DNA from 3 places in the Enterobacter ludwigii genome. Region 1 is predicted to be linked to each of the others. Evidence: predicted binding sites of a transcription regulator. Region 1 holds the regulator's gene; each other region holds the start of a gene.

Region 1 (6,401 bases):
CTGGCTGCGCGAAATATTACTCTGTGCAGACGGTGAGCCATGGCTTGCCGGACGAACGGTCGTTCCCGAGTCCACCCTTTCCGGGCCAGAGCTGGCGCTACAACGGCTGGGGAATACGCCGCTGGGGCGCTATCTTTTCACGTCGTCCGAGCTTACCCGGGATTTTATTGAGATTGGTCGCGATGCCGAACTGTGGGGGCGTCGTTCCCGCCTTCGCCTGAGCGGTAAGCCGTTAATACTGACGGAGCTTTTTTTACCGGCATCGCCGTTGTACTAAGAGGAAGAAAAAATGGAGTGGAGCCTGACGCAGAATAAGCTGTTGGCTTATCACCGCTTGATGCGTACAGATAAACCCATCGGCGCGCTGCTGTTGCTGTGGCCGACCCTTTGGGCGCTATGGGTAGCAACACCAGGGGTACCGCCGCTGTGGATCCTGGGGGTGTTCATTGCAGGCGTCTGGCTGATGCGTGCGGCGGGCTGCGTGGTCAATGACTATGCGGATCGTAAATTCGACGGGCACGTAAAACGTACGGCCCATCGTCCGTTGCCCAGCGGGCAAGTGACCGAAAAAGAGGCCCGTACGCTGTTTATCGTACTGGTGCTGCTCTCTTTCCTGCTGGTGTTAACCCTGAACACCATGACCATTCTGCTTTCAGTCGCGGCCCTGGCTCTGGCCTGGGTTTATCCGTTCATGAAGCGCTACACCCACCTGCCTCAGGTGGTGCTGGGCGCGGCGTTTGGCTGGTCGATCCCGATGGCGTTTGCGGCGGTGAGTGAGTCCGTCCCGTTAAGCTGCTGGCTGATGTTCCTGGCGAACATTCTCTGGGCCGTCGCATACGACACGCAATACGCGATGGTAGACCGCGACGATGACCTGAAGATTGGCATTAAATCGACGGCGATCCTCTTCGGACGTCATGACAAGCTGATCATCGGTATCCTGCAGGTTGCGGTGCTGGCGTTGATGGTGACGATGGGTTACCTGAACGGGCTCAACTGGGCGTTTTACTGGGCCGTGCTGGTGGCGGGAATGCTGTTTGTCTACCAGCAGAAGCTGATTGCGAAACGGGAGCGTGAAGCCTGCTTCAAGGCGTTTATGAATAACAACTATGTCGGTCTGGTGCTGTTTTTAGGGCTGGCGATGAGCTACTTTTCGTAAAAAAACGGCAGCCAGAAGGCTGCCGTTTTTGTTTTCATCGCAGGTCATCAGACCGCTGCACGCTTCACTCGCCTTGCGTCGCACTTTCAATCGTTAAACGCACATCAGACGTGATCAGTTCGGCCAGCATCTGGTACACCTTCAGCGTCTCTTCCGGCTCGGCATCGCCCGTATCACTGATAAACCCTTCATCACGCAGCGTCAGCACCAGAGAGCTGAAGACCGCTTTGTCGAAGAATTCCGGGGCGTTAATCCCGTGCAGAACAGACAGGCGCTGTGCCAGCGTCCGGCTCTCTTTCTCGAGCGTACCGCGGTTAATGGACGGATTCGCGCTCAGCAACCAGAAGGTGATGGCGTAGCGCTGCAGCGTTTCACGCGCGCCCGCCGCCAGCAGTTGCAGGGTACGGGACCGTGACGGATTGATATGCAGCTCGTCATTCGTGACGGTAATCAGCCCCTGACGACGCAGCTCTTCGGTCAGTTTATCCAGCTCAGTCGCCAGTTCGTCCTTGTCCCAGCGCAGGAACAGCTCCGCTTTCAGCATTGGATAGAGCGTTTCAACATGACGCAACAGCTCCTGACGCGAGATGCGACGATGCTGGGTGATGATGGCCGCCATGAGCGAGGGCAGCATCAGCATATGCGCGATGTTGTTGCGATAGTAAGTCATCAGCACCGCCTGCTCGCGCGGGAGAATGATGATGTCGCCGATGGTGTCCTTTTCGACTTCAAACTTGTTCATCTGCAGGGCATGCTCGATAAGCTCGCTTGCCGTGCTTACCGGTACGGTCGAATCCACCGAGTACGGCACGTTGCGCATCATATCCAGATAGCAATCCAGCTGCTCCGTAAGCTGTTCACGGGTCAGTGAACGCTGACGAGAGGCCAGAAGCGCCGTACAGCACAGGTTCATGGCGTTTGCCGCACCGGCGTTGTTAATACGCACCATCAGTTCAGAGGCGATGCTGTTGACCGTAGGCGTCAGCCAGGCCGGGCGAATCGCTTCGATAGGATCGATAGACTCGCGCCACTCCGGAACATGGTTGTTCAGATAGGTCATCAGCGGCATCGGCTCGCCAAAGTTGACGTAGCCCTGGCCAAGGTTGCGTAACTTGCTCAGGCCGCGCAGCATCTGCGGCAGGCTTTCTTTCTCTTTGGTCGCACCGCGCAGCTCTTTGGCGTAGGTGCCCACTTCCATCACGTGTTCGTAGCCAATGTAGATGGGTACCAGGGTGATCGGGCGGGTTCCCCCGCGCAGCATCGCCTGAATGGTCATCGACAGCGTGCCGGTTTTAGGATCGAGCAGACGACCGGTACGGGAGCGCCCCCCTTCCACGAAGTATTCAACGGAATAACCGCGGCTGAACAGCTCGCCAAGATATTCACGGAATACGGTGGAGTAGAGCTTGTTGCCCTTAAAGGTACGACGGATAAAGAACGCCCCCAGGCGGCGGAAAATCGGGCCGGCTGGCCAGAAGTTCAGGTTAATGCCGGCAGCGATGTGCGGCGGTACCAGACCCTGGTGATAGAGCACATAGGAGAGGAGCAGATAGTCCATGTGGCTGCGGTGGCAGGGGACATAGACAATCTCATGGCCATCATGGGCCAGCTGGCGTACGCGCTCGGCGTTATGAACGTTGATTCCCTGATAGAGGCGGTTCCACGTAAAGCCCAGAATACGATCGGAAAGACGAATCATCTCGTAAGAGAAGTTCGCGGCAATCTCTTCCATCAGTGCAATAGCGTTCTGCTGTGCTTTCTCATGGGAAATCTTTTTGCTGCGCGCTTCGTCTTCAACGGCCCTGGCAATCGCTTTGGAGGCCAGCAGCTTGTTGAACAGGTCCTGACGTGCAGGAAGACGCGGGCCGACGGCAGCCAGACGCTGACGGGCGAAGTGCATACGCGCCACGCGCGCCAGTTTCTGCGCGATAATCTTGTCGGTGCCGTGTTCGTCCGCCATACGGCGCAGCGAAACGGACGGGGAGAAACGCACGAAGCTGTCACGTCCCAGCCAGGAGACCGCGAAGAATTTCTGAATGCCGTTAAGCATGCGCAGCGGTGGGTTCTCTTCACCTTTCTCTCTGCCCGGGCGGCGACCAAACATCACCGATACCGGCACCATCTGCACATCCAGACCCGGATTGCTGCGGTGCAGGTCGAGATAGTCGTGGAAAAGCTTGATGGACTCTTCCTTTGGCGTGTAATAGGTAAACACGCGCGGCCCGCCGTGAATGAACACATAGCGCGGCAGCAGAGTGCCGTCGACTTCGAGGGGTTCAAGCGGGTCAGGTAAATCATGCGCCAGACACTGGGCGCGAAGCGTCAGTAGGTCTGCCTTCGAGTTATAAGGCAAAACGTACATAATTGGGCGTGACGTATCGAGCCCCAATTCCAGCGCGGGTTCCGCTGGGATAGACTTGCTTTTTACCAGGACGCTTAATGGTAAATTAAGTAATTTGTAGTAAATTCGTGGCCAGCCGGACATAAACGATGTAAAGCCTCTGGTTAATAATGCAATTGCGGCGCAAGGATAACAGAAAGCGCGCAAAATTTCTGTTGTTACCCGTCATACTTCAGGCAGCAGCGAAACACGCTGCGCCTACTGTTACTGACGCTATTTTAATTAAAAGGTTCTTTTAATGGCCAATAATACCACTGGGTTAACCCGAATCATCAAAGCCGCCGGCTATTCATGGAAAGGTTTCCGTGCCGCGTGGGTCAATGAAGCCGCGTTTCGCCAGGAGGGCGTCGCCGCTATCATCGCGGTGATTATCGCCTGTTTCCTTGATGTTGATGCGATTACCCGCGTTTTGTTGATCGGCTCCGTGCTGTTGGTGATGATAGTGGAAATTCTCAATAGCGCTATTGAGGCCGTGGTGGACCGTATCGGCTCTGATTTCCATGAGCTCTCCGGCCGGGCGAAAGACATGGGGTCTGCTGCCGTATTGCTGGCGATTATCACTGCGGTCATCACCTGGGTCACGCTGCTTTGGTCACATTTCCGATAAGCCTCGAGAAATAATTAAGTCCCTGGTTTTTTGTGCAGTTTTTGGTTCCAAAATCGCCTTTGACTGTATATACTCACAGCATAACTGTATATACACCCAGGGGGCGGAATGAAAGCGTTAACGACCAGGCAGCAAGAGGTGTTTGATCTCATCCGGGATCATATCGGCCAGACGGGTATGCCACCCACGCGTGCGGAGATCGCTCAGCGTCTGGGTTTCCGTTCTCCGAATGCTGCCGAAGAACACCTGAAAGCGCTGGCGCGTAAAGGCGTCATTGAGATTGTATCGGGCGCTTCGCGTGGCATCCGTCTGCTGGTGGAAGAAGAGACAGGCATTCCGCTGGTGGGCCGTGTCGCGGCAGGTGAACCTTTGCTGGCACAACAGCATATTGAAGGTCACTACCAGGTTGACCCGGGCATGTTTAAACCGAGCGCAGATTTCCTGCTGCGCGTCAGCGGCATGTCGATGAAAGATATCGGTATTCTGGACGGCGATCTGCTCGCAGTTCATAAAACCCAGGACGTGCGCAACGGGCAAGTTGTGGTCGCGCGTATTGACGATGAAGTTACCGTTAAGCGTCTGAAAAAGCAGGGTAACACCGTCCAGTTACTGCCTGAAAACAACGAGTTCTCCCCGATTGTGGTGGATCTCCGCGAACATAACTTCTCTATTGAAGGGCTGGCTGTTGGGGTTATCCGCAACGGTGAATGGCTGTAATCATGTCATAACAGGCTACGGACCTGCCGTAGCCTGATTCAATCTCCACTGCCGGTATTTTTCATGTCACTGCTGACGACATCAGATAAGGCATTGTGGCGTCTTGCACTGCCAATGATTTTTTCCAATATCACCGTCCCTCTGCTGGGACTGGTAGACACGGCTGTTATTGGTCATCTGGATTCCCCCGTTTATCTGGGCGGCGTCGCGATCGGCGCGACGGCAACCAGCTTCCTTTTTATGCTGCTGCTCTTTTTGCGTATGAGTACCACCGGGCTTACGGCTCAGGCGTACGGCGCAAAAGATCCGTTGCGTCTGGCGCGAGCGCTGGTACAACCCTTGATCCTTGCCCTGGGCGCGGGTGCGCTGATCGTGGTGTTGCGCACGCCACTGATTGATCTGGCGCTGCATGTCGTTGGCGGTAGCGAGGCGGTACTTGAGCAGGCGCGGCGCTTCCTTGAAATTCGCTGGCTCAGCGCGCCTGCATCACTGGCGAACCTGGTTCTGCTTGGCTGGTTACTCGGCGTGCAGTATGCCCGTGCGCCAGTCATTCTGCTGGTGGCAGGCAATCTTCTCAACATCGTGCTTGATGTCTGGCTGGTGATGGGTCTGCATATGAACGTGCAGGGCGCCGCGCTGGCGACGGCAATTGCAGAATACGGTACCTTTTTCATCGGCCTGTGGATGGTCTGGCGCGTGCTGGCCCTGCGCGGTATCTCGCTTGCGATGCTCAAAACCGCGTGGCGCGGTAATATCCGCACGCTGCTGGCGCTTAACCGCGACATTATGCTGCGCTCGTTACTGCTTCAGCTCTGCTTTGGCGCGCTGACGGTCTTTGGGGCGCGACTTGGGCCGGAGATCGTCGCGGTTAATGCGGTCCTGATGACGCTGCTCACCTTTACCGCGTATGCGCTGGATGGCTTTGCCTATGCCGTTGAAGCCCATTCCGGACAAGCGTATGGTGCACGCGAAAGCGGCCAGCTCCGCGAGGTGTGGCGGGCCGCCTGTCGTCAGTCAGGCCTGGTGGCGCTGGCGTTTGCACTCATTTACGCCTTTCTGGGTGAACAGATCGTTGCCTTACTCACCTCCCTCCCATCGCTGCGCGAACTGGCGAGTCACTATCTCTTCTGGCAGGCAATCTTACCGGTGGTGGGCGTGTGGTGTTATCTGCTGGACGGCATGTTTATTGGCGCGACGCGAGGTGCGGAGATGCGCAATAGCATGGCGGTCGCTGCGGCGGGATTTGGTCTGACGTTGCTGACGCTGCCGTATCTGGGCAACCACGGTTTGTGGCTGGCTCTGGCGGTTTTCCTCGCGTTACGTGGCCTGTCGCTGGCCTTTATCTGGCATCGTCACTGGCGAAATAACACCTGGCTGCCTTCCCGCCACGATATATCGTGACGGTTAAAGATTCCGAAAATAAAAACAACTGCCGGATCCTTAACTACAATAATAATCACGTCCAGCAGAAAAGAACGAAGCGGACGAAACATACAGACGCTTAACACGAGGACACG
Region 2 (6,401 bases), 1.8 Mb from region 1:
CGAATGGCAGGCCGGTTTTGTCACCGGGACGTTTTACGAACGTGGCTGGGGCGCGGCGGCAGATTTTCCGGGGATAGTGCTGCACCCGGACGGCCCACGCGTGGAGGGCTTTCTGTTTATTTCTGATAGCCTGAGTGCACACTGGCCAATGCTGGACGAATTTGAAGACGGCTACGATCGGGTTGAGGTCAATGTGACCACGCCGGATGGAAAACAGATCAACGCCTGGATTTATCAGCTACAGCCGCGTACTGCGTAATAAAAAAGGCTCTCTGTCACCAGAGAGCCTTTTTTGTATTCAACGGCGATTACTCGCTTTTGGCTTCACCGTTTTTGATTTCGCCCATTACTTTCAGTTTCTTGGAGATATCACGGCGTTCTTTAGACAGCTCAGCGTTTTTGATGATGTAGTCATCAACGCGGTCTTCGTAGTCGCTCTTCATGCTGGCGATGATGCCCTGAATAGCCTCAACGCTCATGCCTGGCTTGATGTAGTCGCTCAGGTTATCGAGCAGCAGGACACGTTTCTGGTTGTCACGGATCTTCTTCTCAACGTCCTGGATTTCACGCTGCAGTTTGTTTTTGCGGCGGAACAGGCGGACGAATTCCAGAACATCCTGGAACGAAGGCTTGGTAGTTTCCATTTTTACACCCCTGATAATGTGAGATTCGGATTCGTTAAAGCAACCGTTGTAACAATAACCTTACTGACAGCGGCTGCGAATGACAATGAGTATATCGTTTAAAGCTATCATAACCCCAATTGATGCTGAATCGAAGCAGCAGGCGTCACATATGGAGATAGCTGCTCTTTATTTGCGCAGCGCCCGGCAAATGAGATGCGACAGTAGCTCCAGCTGCCGCGCCAGCTCCATGCTCAGCCAGACATAACCATGAATAGGCGTTTCCGCGACGTTATCGCTCTGACGCTCATTCATTAACTGCTTCAGCTCCGCAACGATCTCATTCAGACGTTCACTGTTCGCCAGGATGGGCTGCGGGTTACCTTCATAAAGCGCGTGGGCGATGGTGAGCAGCGTTTGCTGCGTCATCTGCTGCGTCTCTTTTAAGGTATGGGCGTTGAGCATTAAAAGGTGGCTGGGACGAGAAGCCCAGTGCGCGTTGATTTGCAGCTCAAGCATGCATACCAGATTGCGGCTAACCGTCTGAATGGCTTCAAAAATGGATTTCTGGATATGGGTTTCTTTGCTGGCCGGAGTAATCAGCCCGCGCATCCTGACCACATCGTTGAGGATCGTTTGCAGGTGTTTTTCCAGCCGGGGGCGCTCAACCAGGTTAGGGGAAAATCCGGCCTGATAGACGCGGTTGAACGCGGTGACATAGTTAGCCATCTGAATACGCCAGTGCAGAAAAGCACGCTGTGGCCAGATGCCGGTAAAAAGCATAGCCAGCAATGAGCCGAGGATCACGTCCCCGCTTCGCCACAGGGCGGTCGTCATATCCCCTGCCGGGGCACCGACCACCACCGACAGCGTGATACCAATCAGCAGCGCCTGATAGGGCCTTTTGCCTAATGCCAGCCAACCGCAAAGGAACATCGCGGCACCGCACCAGACCAACATAACCGGAAACGAGATAAGCTCAAGCTTCAGCGCGATAAGCCCCAGGGCAGAGCCTAAAACGGTACCGCCAATGCGCTCGAAGGCGCGTGGAACAACGTTCCCCCAGAACGAAATAGGCCCCATCACGACCACCAGCGTGATAAGCGGCCATGTTCCCTCAGGAACATCCAGCAAACGAACCAGCACAAACGTCAACACAAAGGCCAGCGCGATACGGCACCCATGTACCACGCGGTAGTGTTTGTACAGACGAATTTCAAAAGGGGTTAATGATTTGTCGGGACGCACACCCGCTCTCCAGCTACACGGCAAATCACAATTGTACTGTGTTTTCAGCCGGGCGGATCACACCCAGCTGAAAAACCCTGTAATAACCAGGCTTAACCGGCTTTGTGCTCTACACCAATATACATTTCGATGTCCCAGTAACCGTCCGCGTTACCATCATTAAGGTAGCGCTCGAAGCAGGGTTTAGGGGCCATCTGGTAGCTGTTATCCTGCAAGAGGGAATTAAAGAACTGGTTCCATGGGGTCGCGAAGTCATGGTTTTCAACGCGCGCCGTCGCCACCGCATACTCTCCAGCGGCGATTTCCGTCATCATGACGCCTTCGCTGTTTTCAGGAATGACAAAATCGTCCGGGACCGTTACGGCCGTGTCACAGCGCAATTTTTCTGCCGGGACCTCGTCCGGATTATCGTAGTAAACCGCAACCCACTCCAGCGGCTGAATGTGAAGTCCATCCACCCACATGACTAACTGTTCGAAGCCCTGTTTAACCGTTTTGTCCCACGGCCCGACCAGATGAAAGCCGGCGATTTTACGTTTCTGTTGCTGCTTGATGCTGTAGTCCATGCTGCCTCCTTTTATTACTGTATATTTATACACTATAAAGCAGGTTTTAACTGTTCAGCAAACGAGGAGTGTTTATTATGTGAGCAGACTCGCAACCGCGCCAGTCTGCTCATGTGCTTTAACGCAGGCCGTTACAGCGTGTGATGCAGATAATCGCTCAGACGGGAGAAGAGGCCGCCTTTATTCACCGCTTCGAGCGTCACCAGAGGCCAGTGCGCCACGACTTTGTCACGGTCGTAAAGCTGGATCTCCCCTACCCGCTGATGAGCCGCAATCGGCGCTTCCAGCTCTTTTTTATCCAGCACGTACTTGGCTTTGATGTTAGGAACTTCTGTTTTAGGCAAGGCCAGCCAGAAATCCTGGTCGGTGCCCAGTTCCACCTGCTCTTTATCGCCGTACCAGATACGCTCTGTTCCCACTTTTTTGCCGTTATGCAGGATCTGCACCGTATCAAAGTTCTGCTGCCCCCAGTGCAGCAGCTTCCGGGCCTGTTCCTCACGCCCTTTCGGGCTGTCAGCGCCCATCACCACAGCGATTAAACGACGCTGACCGTCAACCGCTGACGCAATCAGGTTAAAGCCCGCTCCCGACGTGTGCCCTGTTTTCAGGCCATCAACGTTCATGGTTTTATCCCACAGCAGGCCGTTACGGTTTTGCTGGGTGATCCCGTTCCAGGTAAGGCTCTTTTCGCTGTACATGTGGTAGAACTCTGGCTCGCCGTGAATGATAGCCCGGGAGAGCACGGCCAGGTCATAGGCAGAGCTGTGTTGGCCCGGCGCGTCCAGACCGTGGACGGTTTCAAAGTGGGTATCGCGCAGGTTCAGCTTTTGTACATAGTCGTTCATCATCTTCACAAACTGCGGCTGACCACCCGCTACGTGATCCGCCAGCGCCACGCAGGCGTCGTTACCGGAATCCACAATCAGACCACGGCTCAGGTCGCGCACCGAGACGCGATCGCCCTCTTTCAGGAACATCAGCGACGATCCTTCAAACACCGGGTTTCCTTTTGCCCACGCGTCGCGGCCAACGGTAACGATGTCATCCGGGGTAATGCGGTGGCTGTCGATGGCCCGATCGACAACGTAGCCCGTCATCAGCTTGGTCAGGCTCGCCGGATTACGTTGTTGATGTTCGTTGCCCGCCGTTAAGATCTGACCAGTCGTGTAATCCATTAGCACCCAGGAGCCCGCCTGAATGGCCGGAGGCTGCGGCGAAAAATCCAGCGGATCGGCCGCGAAGGCAGAAGAGACACTCGAAGCGAGTAAAGAAACAGCAATAAACAGACGGCGTTTCAACGGTATATCCTCAGGTCATTAAAAATCGATGACCTTTTTACGGGAGTTCTGTTGTCGTTACCTGGCTTAATTGCAAAAAAATGTGACAGAAAGCAGATTTTACGCTGAAGCGGCCTCGCAAATTTGCACGGTGATGGCGCTTTTTATTCGGACTGACCTTCACGATCGTTTACCATAGAGACGTCATTTTTTAACAGGATGGTATTACTGGTGTCTGATTCAGCCGCGCGCCCTACATTTTTGTTCCACGACTACGAAACCTTTGGCACCCACCCGGCGCTGGATAGACCGGCACAGTTTGCGGCCATCCGTACCGACGATGAATTCAACATCATTGGCGAGCCTGAGGTCTTTTACTGTAAGCCGGCCGATGACTACCTGCCCCAGCCCAGCGCGGTAATGGTCACCGGGATCACCCCACAGGAAGCCCGGGACAAAGGCGTGAACGAGGCCGCATTCGCCCGGCGCATTCACGACCTCTTCACCGTCCCGAATACCTGCGTGGTCGGTTACAACAACATCCGTTTCGATGACGAAGTGACGCGCAATATCTTCTACCGCAACTTCTACGATCCTTATGCCTGGAGCTGGCAGAACCGCAACTCGCGCTGGGATTTGCTCGACATTATGCGTGCCTGCTATGCACTGCGCCCGGAAGGCATCAACTGGCCTGAGAATGATGAAGGGCTGCCGAGCTTCAGACTGGAACACCTGACGCGCGCGAACGGTATTGAGCACAGTAATGCCCACGATGCGATGGCCGATGTCTACGCCACCATTGCTATGGCAAAGCTGGTGAAAACTGCTCAGCCACGGCTGTTTGACTATCTGCTGAGCCACCGCAGCAAGCAGAAACTCACCACGCTGATTGATGTGCCGCAGATGAAACCGCTGGTACATATCTCCGGTATGTTTGGCGCCTGGCGCGGCAACACCAGTTGGGTCGCTCCGCTGGCCTGGCATCCGGATAACCGTAATGCCGTGATTATGGTGGATTTAGCCGGTGATATTACACCGCTGCTCGATCTCGACAGCGATACGCTGCGCGAACGGCTCTATACCCCAAAAGATGAACTCGGCGATCTGCCCGCGGTGCCGGTCAAACTGGTCCATATCAATAAATGTCCGGTCCTGGCCCAGGCCAATACTCTGCGCGCGGAGGATGCCGACAGGCTGGGGATTAACCGTCAGCGTTGCCTGGATAACCTCAAGGTGCTGCGTGAAAACCCGCAGGTACGTGAGAAAGCGGTGGCGATCTTTGCCGAAGCCGAACCCTTTGTTCCGTCAGACAACGTCGATGCACAATTGTACAACGGCTTTTTCAGCGACGCAGACCGTGCGGCAATGAATATTGTTCTGCAAACCGAACCGCGTAACTTACCCGCGCTGGATATTACCTTCGCGGACGCACGTATCGAAAAACTGATGTTTAATTACCGCGCGCGCAATTATCCGGGCACGCTGGATGAAACAGAACAGGCGCGCTGGCTTCAGCATCGTCGTCATGTGTTTACACCGGAGTTTCTGCAGAGCTACGCGCAGGAGCTGGAGATGCTGTATAGCCAGTATGAAGGAAATGCTGAAAAGCAGGCGCTGTTAAAAGCGCTGTATCAGTATGCGCAGGAAATCGTCTGACAGATTTTGGGCGAAAAAAAACCGGAGGCGATGGTCTCCGGTTTTTTTTACTTAGCTCTTACGCAACGTCTTCGTACTGAGGAACCGGGTTACGGAAGCTCTTCGTGACGCACGCCAGGTAAACCAGGCCGATACCCGCCCAAATCAGGCCAAGCACCATGGAGCTCTCTTCCAGGTTAACCCACAGCGCACCCACGGTCAGCGCACCACACATCGGCAGGAACAGATACTGGAAGTGGTCTTTCAGCGTTTTATTACGCTTTTCACGGATCCAGAACTGAGAAATAACCGACAGGTTAACAAAGGTGAACGCCACCAGCGCACCGAAGTTAATCAGCGCAGTTGCCATCACCAGGTCAAAGTTAATCGCCAGCAGAGCAATAGCGCCGACCAGGATGATGTTCATCGCCGGCGTACGCCAGGTTGGGTGAACGTAGCCGAAGAAGCTTTTCGGGAATACGCCGTCACGACCCATTACGTACATCAGACGTGCAACGCCTGCGTGCGCGGCCATGCCGGATGCCAGTACCGTGATGGTGGAGAAGATCAACGCGCCAACCTGGAACGCTTTACCCGCCACGTAGAGCATAATTTCTGGCTGAGAGGCATCCGGATCCTTAAAGCGAGAGATATCCGGGAAGTACAGCTGCAGGAAGTAGGTCGCAAAGATAAAGATCAGACCACCAATCAGCGCCGTCAGGAAGATAGCACGCGGGATAACACGCTCTGCGTCCTTGGTCTCTTCAGACAGGTTGCTGATACCGTCAAAACCGGTAAAGGAGAAGCACAGAATGGTTGCGCCGGTAATCATCGGGATCACATGCGCATCACCAGACCAGAACGGCTTGCTGCTCGCCAGGGTACCTGCGCCTTCACCGTGGAAGACACCAAAGATAACCATGCCCAGAATCACGGCAATCAGGATGACCTGAAGCACAACAATAACGGAGTTAAAGTTCGCAACGGACTTGATGCTGCGCAGGTTGAACGCCGTCATAAAGGCCACCAGCGCCACGACGAACATCCACGAA
Region 3 (6,401 bases), on a different replicon from region 1:
TCCGGATGCCGGCCACGCCTTTAATGCCGACTATCGTCCGAGCTATCACGCAGAATCGGCTAAAGATGGCTGGCAGCGGATGCTGGCATGGTTCAGCCAGTACGGCGGGAAAAAAGCGTAAAACAAAAGCCCGGTCGCGGCTACGCCTTGCCGGGCTTCGGATTTATCAGGCCTGACGCAAATTCTGCGCCGCCCTGACCATGTTCGCGAGTGCCGCGCGGGTCTCCGGCCAGCCGCGGGTTTTCAGTCCGCAGTCCGGGTTGACCCACAGGCGCTCAGCCGGGATCCGCTGGGCGGCTTTTTTCAGCAGGCTCTCAATCCACTCCACGCTCGGTACGTTCGGGGAGTGGATGTCGTAGACACCCGGCCCAATTTCGTTTGGATACTCGAACTCTTCAAAGGACTCCAGCAGTTCCATGTCTGAACGCGACGTTTCGATGGTGATTACGTCGGCATCCAGCGCGGCAATCGAATCCATAATGTCGTTAAATTCGCAGTAACACATGTGGGTGTGGATCTGCGTGTCGTCTTTCGCGACCGCGGCGTTGAGGCGGAAAGCCTCCACACCCCACTTCAGATAAGCATCCCAGTCACTGCGACGCAGCGGCAAACCTTCGCGTAGCGCCGGTTCATCAATCTGGATGATGCCGATACCCGCCGCTTCCAGATCGGCCACTTCATCACGCAGCGCGAGCGCAATCTGTTTGGCGATGGTTTCACGGGTCACATCTTCACGCGGGAAGGACCAGCAGAGGATCGTCACCGGGCCGGTCAGCATCCCTTTCACCGGTTTGTCGGTCAGGGACTGGGCGAATTTTGCCCACTCTACGGTAATCGCTTGCGGGCGGCTGACGTCACCAATCACCACCGGTGGCTTCACACAGCGGGAACCATAGCTCTGCACCCAACCGTTCTGCGTAAAGACGAAACCGTCCAGATGTTCGCCGAAGTATTCCACCATGTCGTTACGCTCGGCTTCACCGTGTACCAGCACGTCCAGACCTAAACGTTCCTGCTCAACAATCGCCTGTCTGATGTGCTCAGCGATGCCGGTGCGGTAGTGATTCGCATCGAGGTTGCCCTTTTTGAAATCCAGACGCAGGCCGCGGATCTCCGTCGTCTGCGGGAAGGAGCCGATGGTGGTGGTTGGCCAAGCTGGCAGGTTGAAGCGGGCACGCTGGGCTTCGGCACGCACTTCATAGGGGCTCTGACGCTGGCTGTCCTGCGCGGTAATGGCCGCCAGACGTTTTTCGACCGCCGGGTTGTGGACGCGCGCCGAATGACGACGCGCCTGAATGGGGGCGCTCCAGTCGGTAATGGCCGTGGTGTCACCGCTATTTAACGCATCACGCAGCAGCGCCAGCTCTTCACATTTTTGCAGCGCAAAGGCAAACCAGCTCTTCACCTCGGGATCCAGGCGGGTTTCCACACTCAGATCGATTGGGCTGTGCAGCAGAGAGCAGGAGGAGGCCACCCACAGCTCACGTTTGCCGACGATATCTTTAATCTGTGCATATTTCTCGCTCAGATCGGCGCGCCAGACGTTACGGCCATTCACCAGTCCGGCCGAAAGCAACCACTCTTCAGGCAGGCGTTTGTGCAGTTCGGCCACGTCATCTTTGCCGTGGACCAGGTCAACATGAAGACCCTGAACCGGCAGCGCAGTAATGGTACTCAGGTTCGGCGTCACGCCTTCAAAATAGGTGGTCAGCAATAGCTTCACCTGACCAGTAAGGGCATCGTAAGCGGGTTTAAACGCTTTCAGCCACGCCTGCGGCAGCTCCAGCACCAGCGCAGGCTCATCGATTTGCACCCACTGAATTCCGCGTTTACCCAGTTCAATCAGCACCTGTTTGTAGACCGGCAGAATATCGTTCAGCAGGCTGAGACGGTCAAACTGCTCGCCTTTCACTTTACCCAGCCACAAATACGTTACCGGCCCCAGCAGTACCGGTTTCACCTGGTGGCCCAGCGCCAGCGCTTCATCGACTTCGTCGAGCAACTGGGTCCAGCTCAGTTTGAACTGCTGGCCTTTCACAAATTCCGGCACCATATAGTGATAGTTGGTGTTGAACCACTTGGTCATTTCCGCCGCTGCCGCAGGCTCTCCCGTTGGCGCACGACCACGGCCAATGCGGAACAGGGTGTCGATATCTACCGATCCATCTTTGTTCTGATGACGAGCCGGCACGTTGCCAAGCAGCAGGCTGGTGGTCAGAACATGGTCGTACCAGGCGAAATCGCCCACGGGCAGCAGGTCAATGCCCGCCTGCTTTTGCTGTTCCCAGTGGCGCGCACGCAGTTCGCGGCCCACTGCCAGCAATTCTTCACGGCCAGAGGTACCTGCCCAGTAACTTTCCTGCGCTTTTTTCAGCTCGCGGCGAAGGCCAACGCGAGGGAAACCGAGAGTGTGATTGCGAATTGTCATGGTGTGTCCCCTGTGAATTTTTCGTATTTAGCCATCCAGATGTTTACACATCCATAATTGGCAGTTACTGTATATTCCTCAAGCGCAAAATGTTCATGGCGAAGTGAAGGACTTTCATGATCGAGATTAAACACCTGAAAACGCTACAAGCGTTGCGAAATTGCGGTTCTCTCGCGGCGGCGGCAGCCACGCTGCACCAGACCCAGTCCGCCCTTTCTCACCAGTTCAGCGATCTGGAACAACGCCTCGGCTTTCGTCTTTTTGTGCGTAAGAGCCAGCCGCTACGCTTTACGCCTCAGGGCGAGATCCTGCTGCAGCTGGCTAATCAGGTGCTGCCGCAAATAGCCAGCGCGCTGCAGTCCTGTAACGAGCCGCAGCAAACCAGACTGCGTATCGCCATTGAGTGTCACAGCTGTATTCAATGGCTGACACCCGCGCTTGAGAACTTCCGCCAGAGGTGGCCGCAGGTGGAGATGGATTTCAAATCCGGCGTGACGTTCGACCCGCAGCCGTCGCTCCAGCAAGGCGAACTGGATCTGGTGATGACCTCAGACATTCTGCCCCGCAGCGGCCTGCACTATTCGCCAATGTTTGATTATGAGGTACGTCTGGTGCTGGCTCCGGATCATCCGCTGGCCAGTAAAACGCGTATCACCCCGGAAGATTTAGCCAGTGAAACGCTGCTGATTTACCCGGTACAGCGCAGTCGGCTGGATATCTGGCGTCATTTCCTGCAGCCGGCCGGCATTAGCCCGCAGCTCAAAAGCGTGGATAACACCCTGCTGTTAATTCAGATGGTTGCCGCCAGAATGGGCATCGCGGCGCTTCCACACTGGGTTGTGGAGAGTTTTGAACGCCAGGGTCTGGTTGTCACTAAAACCCTGGGTGAGGGACTATGGAGCCGGCTGTACGCCGCCGTGCGCGATGGCGAGCAGCGTCAGCCGATTACGGAAGCGTTTATTCGCTCTGCGCGGAACCACGCGTGCGATCATCTTCCGTTTGTGCGGAGCGCGGAGCGACCCAACGGCGATGGACCCACAGCGAAGCCAGAATCACTGCTCCCCCAATAAGGAAGCTCGGCCAGTGAGGCTGCTGCTGCCAGATGGCAAGGTTCACCAGCAGCCCTGCAGGCACATGCACGTTGTTCATGATCCCCAGCGTACCGGCGTCTACCTGCGTAGCGCCGTAGTTCCACATGAAGTACCCCAGCCCCGATGCCACCACGCCCAGCCAGACCAGAACGCCCCACTGCAGGGTTGTCGTCGGGAGCTTTTGCGGGTTGCCGAGCATAAACCATGCCGCCACCGCGACGATAGCTGCCCCCATATAGAACCAGGCGAACGCGTTATGCTGTGGCATCGGGCGGGTTTCCATCAGGCGCTTGTACCCGACCATACCGATGGCAAAGCTGAGGTTCGCCAGCTGCACGAACATCAGCCCGGTCCAGAAGTGGTCGCTCACTTTGTCGTAGCGAATAATCGCCGCCCCGATCACCGCCAGCGCCGCGCTCAACAGATATCCCCAGCGCAAACGACGTTTGCTGAGCAAATCGTAAATCAGCGTGATATAGAGCGGCGTAAGCACGGTGAAAAGCAGAAATTCAGAGACAGACAGGTAGACGTAAGCCCGGAAGCTGAACAGGTACATGATGCCGAGCTGCATCGCCCCCACTAGCATGTACAGCAAAATGGTGTTCAGCGATTGCCCGCGTGTACGCAGGAAGGGCAGGAATACCAGCGCCGCCAGCCCCACGCGCATCAGCACCGAGAAGTAGCTGTCGACGTGCCCGGCGAGGTATTCGCCAATCAGGCTAAAAGAGAAGGCCCACAGGATAGTGGTAATAATGAGTAGCGCCACAATGCTTGTCTCTCAGAAAGAAGGACAGGCATTGTAGCGAACTCTTTAGTTGACAACTGAGCAACAAACAATCAAATGAAGATTATTCAAGGAACAGTCTGCGCAGGTATTTTGGTACCGCGTTGTCAGCGTTAGAACCAATCACTTCCAGTTCCGGGTGCAGGTCTTTCAGACGCTGGTGTGCATTCTGCATAATGCAGCCTTTGCCCGCCATAGAGAGCATCTCGGCGTCGTTCATGCCATCACCGAAGGCGATACAGTCTTTCAGTTCGAAGCCAAGACGTTTCGCCACGGCTTCCAGCGCGTGCCCTTTGGAAACCCCCCCCGCCATAACTTCCAGACAGGTCAGGGTCGAGAAACTCACGTTGACGCGGTCACCCCAACGCGCATTAATCGCCTGTTCCAGCGGCAGCAACGCTTCGTGGCTTTCGCAGGTAAAGAACACCTTGCTGATCCCTTCCGGCTCCAGCAGGCCTGGCTCGTACAGGGAATAGTTAAATACCGCTTCCTTGAAGAAACGCATTTCATCCGGGCGATGGCGATTCATGAACCAGTCGTCATCGCGATAAACGTTAGTGATAATGTCCGGGTTGTTATGCACTACGCCGAACAGATCGGCGGCAATGTCGCGATCCAGGTTATGCGTAAAGATCAGGTTGCCATCGGTATCGTGCACGCGCGCACCGTTGGAGGTGATCATGTACGATTTGATCTCAAGATTATCGCGGATCTGCCCCACGTCCACGTGGTGGCGGCCGGTGGCAAACACGAAGTTCACTCCGCGAGCGGTCAGAAGCTTTAAGGTCTCTTTCGCGTAAGGCGACAGGGTATGGTCGGGCGAAAGCAGCGTGCCATCTAAATCAGATGCAACAACCTGGTACATAGGGATTTCAACCTCTGGTGGTAAAACAACAATCAATTATGCCTGTCGAAAAATTCAACAATGGCGTTTAGCGCGACTGAGCGCATAGCGTCCTTTTCAAAAAGGATCTCATGGTACGCGCCGTTGATGACCAGCGGTTTACCCCCTTCGCAAGGGTGACCGGCCGCAGCGCGGAGTTCACAAAAGCGGTCATGCATGCGGTTATCCACCACACGCTCTTCTTCAGCCTGAATCAGAAGTGTCGGCGTATCATCTTTACCAACACCAGCAAGCACCTGTTCACCGGCAAGGATCCCTTCCCGCACCCAGTGATATGTCGGGCCACCGACGCGCAGGCGCGGTTCATCGGCATAAAAACGCAGGTTACGGCGATAACGCTGCCGGCTATGGGTCAATACGTTGAGGGCAAACGGCAGCGCGCGCCAGCGCCCTGTCCCGATGGCATACCCTTCACGAATGCGCTGATGGCCCTCAGCCCAGTCGAGAATATGGCGCACCATCCAGTCCGGAAAACGCATGACGATGCCATACATTGGCGCGGTAAGCGCAATGGCATCACACTGGTGGTCATAGCGCTGTAAAAACAGCGTCGAAATCGCCCCACCCATAGAGTGCGCCAGAATATAGCGCTTACGCCACGGGCCCGGCTGAACCTCCTGCTGCCAGAAGGCGGCAAGATCGTCGACGTAATCGCTGAAGTTATCCACATGACCGCGATGCGTGTCCGACAATAAGCGGCCAGAAAGCCCCTGCCCGCGATGGTCGATAATCAACACATCGAAGCCCAGATGGAACAGGTCATAGGCCAGTTCAGCGTATTTGATGTAGCTCTCGATACGTCCCGGACAAACCACGATCACCCGATCGTTTTTCTCATCATGGAAACGCACAAAGCGTACCGGGACATCGCCAACACCCGTAAACTCATCTTCCTCACGCTGACGCCAGAAATCGGTCAGCGGCCCCATAGAGAAAGCAGCAAATGCGTTTTCTCGTGTTTCCCAGTCCTTTTTCTGCTGAAACATCGGGTTTCCACCCCCGTAAGCCAAGGAATATCGTTTTTTCGTCACCGGTCACAAAATGACGTAACAATAGCGTATTGTGGCATAAAAACAGACAATTCGGGAGTTTCAAATGACCTTCGAGTGGTGGTTCGCTTATCTGCTGACATCCATCATCCTTAGCCTTTCCCCAGGTTCAGGCGCCATTAACACCATGACCACCTCCATCAAC

The links. Region 1 encodes LexA, which represses DNA repair genes until DNA is damaged. Its sites were predicted from a motif close to TNCTGTATGTACATACAGNA; they were not measured.
Region 2: the regulator LexA is predicted to act here: its motif matches at 2,453-2,472, upstream of sbmC (DNA gyrase inhibitor SbmC).
Region 3: the regulator LexA is predicted to act here: its motif matches at 2,494-2,513, upstream of metR (HTH-type transcriptional regulator MetR).

Annotation. Positions count from the first base shown of each region.
Region 1 is NZ_CP017279.1:4,056,664-4,063,064, forward strand. It holds gene ubiC (chorismate lyase) at 1-277, shown strand, start outside; gene ubiA (4-hydroxybenzoate octaprenyltransferase) at 290-1,159, shown strand; gene plsB (glycerol-3-phosphate 1-O-acyltransferase PlsB) at 1,224-3,644, opposite strand; gene BH714_RS19050 (diacylglycerol kinase) at 3,799-4,167, shown strand; gene lexA (transcriptional repressor LexA) at 4,276-4,884, shown strand; gene dinF (MATE family efflux transporter DinF) at 4,948-6,285, shown strand.
Region 2 is NZ_CP017279.1:2,267,357-2,273,757, forward strand. It holds gene BH714_RS10740 (gamma-glutamylcyclotransferase family protein) at 1-259, shown strand, start outside; gene BH714_RS10745 (DUF496 family protein) at 309-644, opposite strand; gene BH714_RS10750 (FUSC family protein) at 813-1,871, opposite strand; gene sbmC (DNA gyrase inhibitor SbmC) at 1,964-2,437, opposite strand; gene dacD (serine-type D-Ala-D-Ala carboxypeptidase DacD) at 2,569-3,735, opposite strand; gene sbcB (exodeoxyribonuclease I) at 3,934-5,370, shown strand; gene plaP (putrescine/proton symporter PlaP) at 5,429-6,401, opposite strand, start outside.
Region 3 is NZ_CP017280.1:62,904-69,304, reverse strand. It holds gene BH714_RS23230 (dienelactone hydrolase family protein) at 1-121, shown strand, start outside; gene metE (5-methyltetrahydropteroyltriglutamate--homocysteine S-methyltransferase) at 167-2,428, opposite strand; gene metR (HTH-type transcriptional regulator MetR) at 2,545-3,498, shown strand; gene BH714_RS23215 (carboxylate/amino acid/amine transporter) at 3,386-4,285, opposite strand; gene yigL (sugar/pyridoxal phosphate phosphatase YigL) at 4,368-5,168, opposite strand; gene pldB (lysophospholipase L2) at 5,201-6,193, opposite strand; gene rhtB (homoserine/homoserine lactone efflux protein) at 6,303-6,401, shown strand, end outside.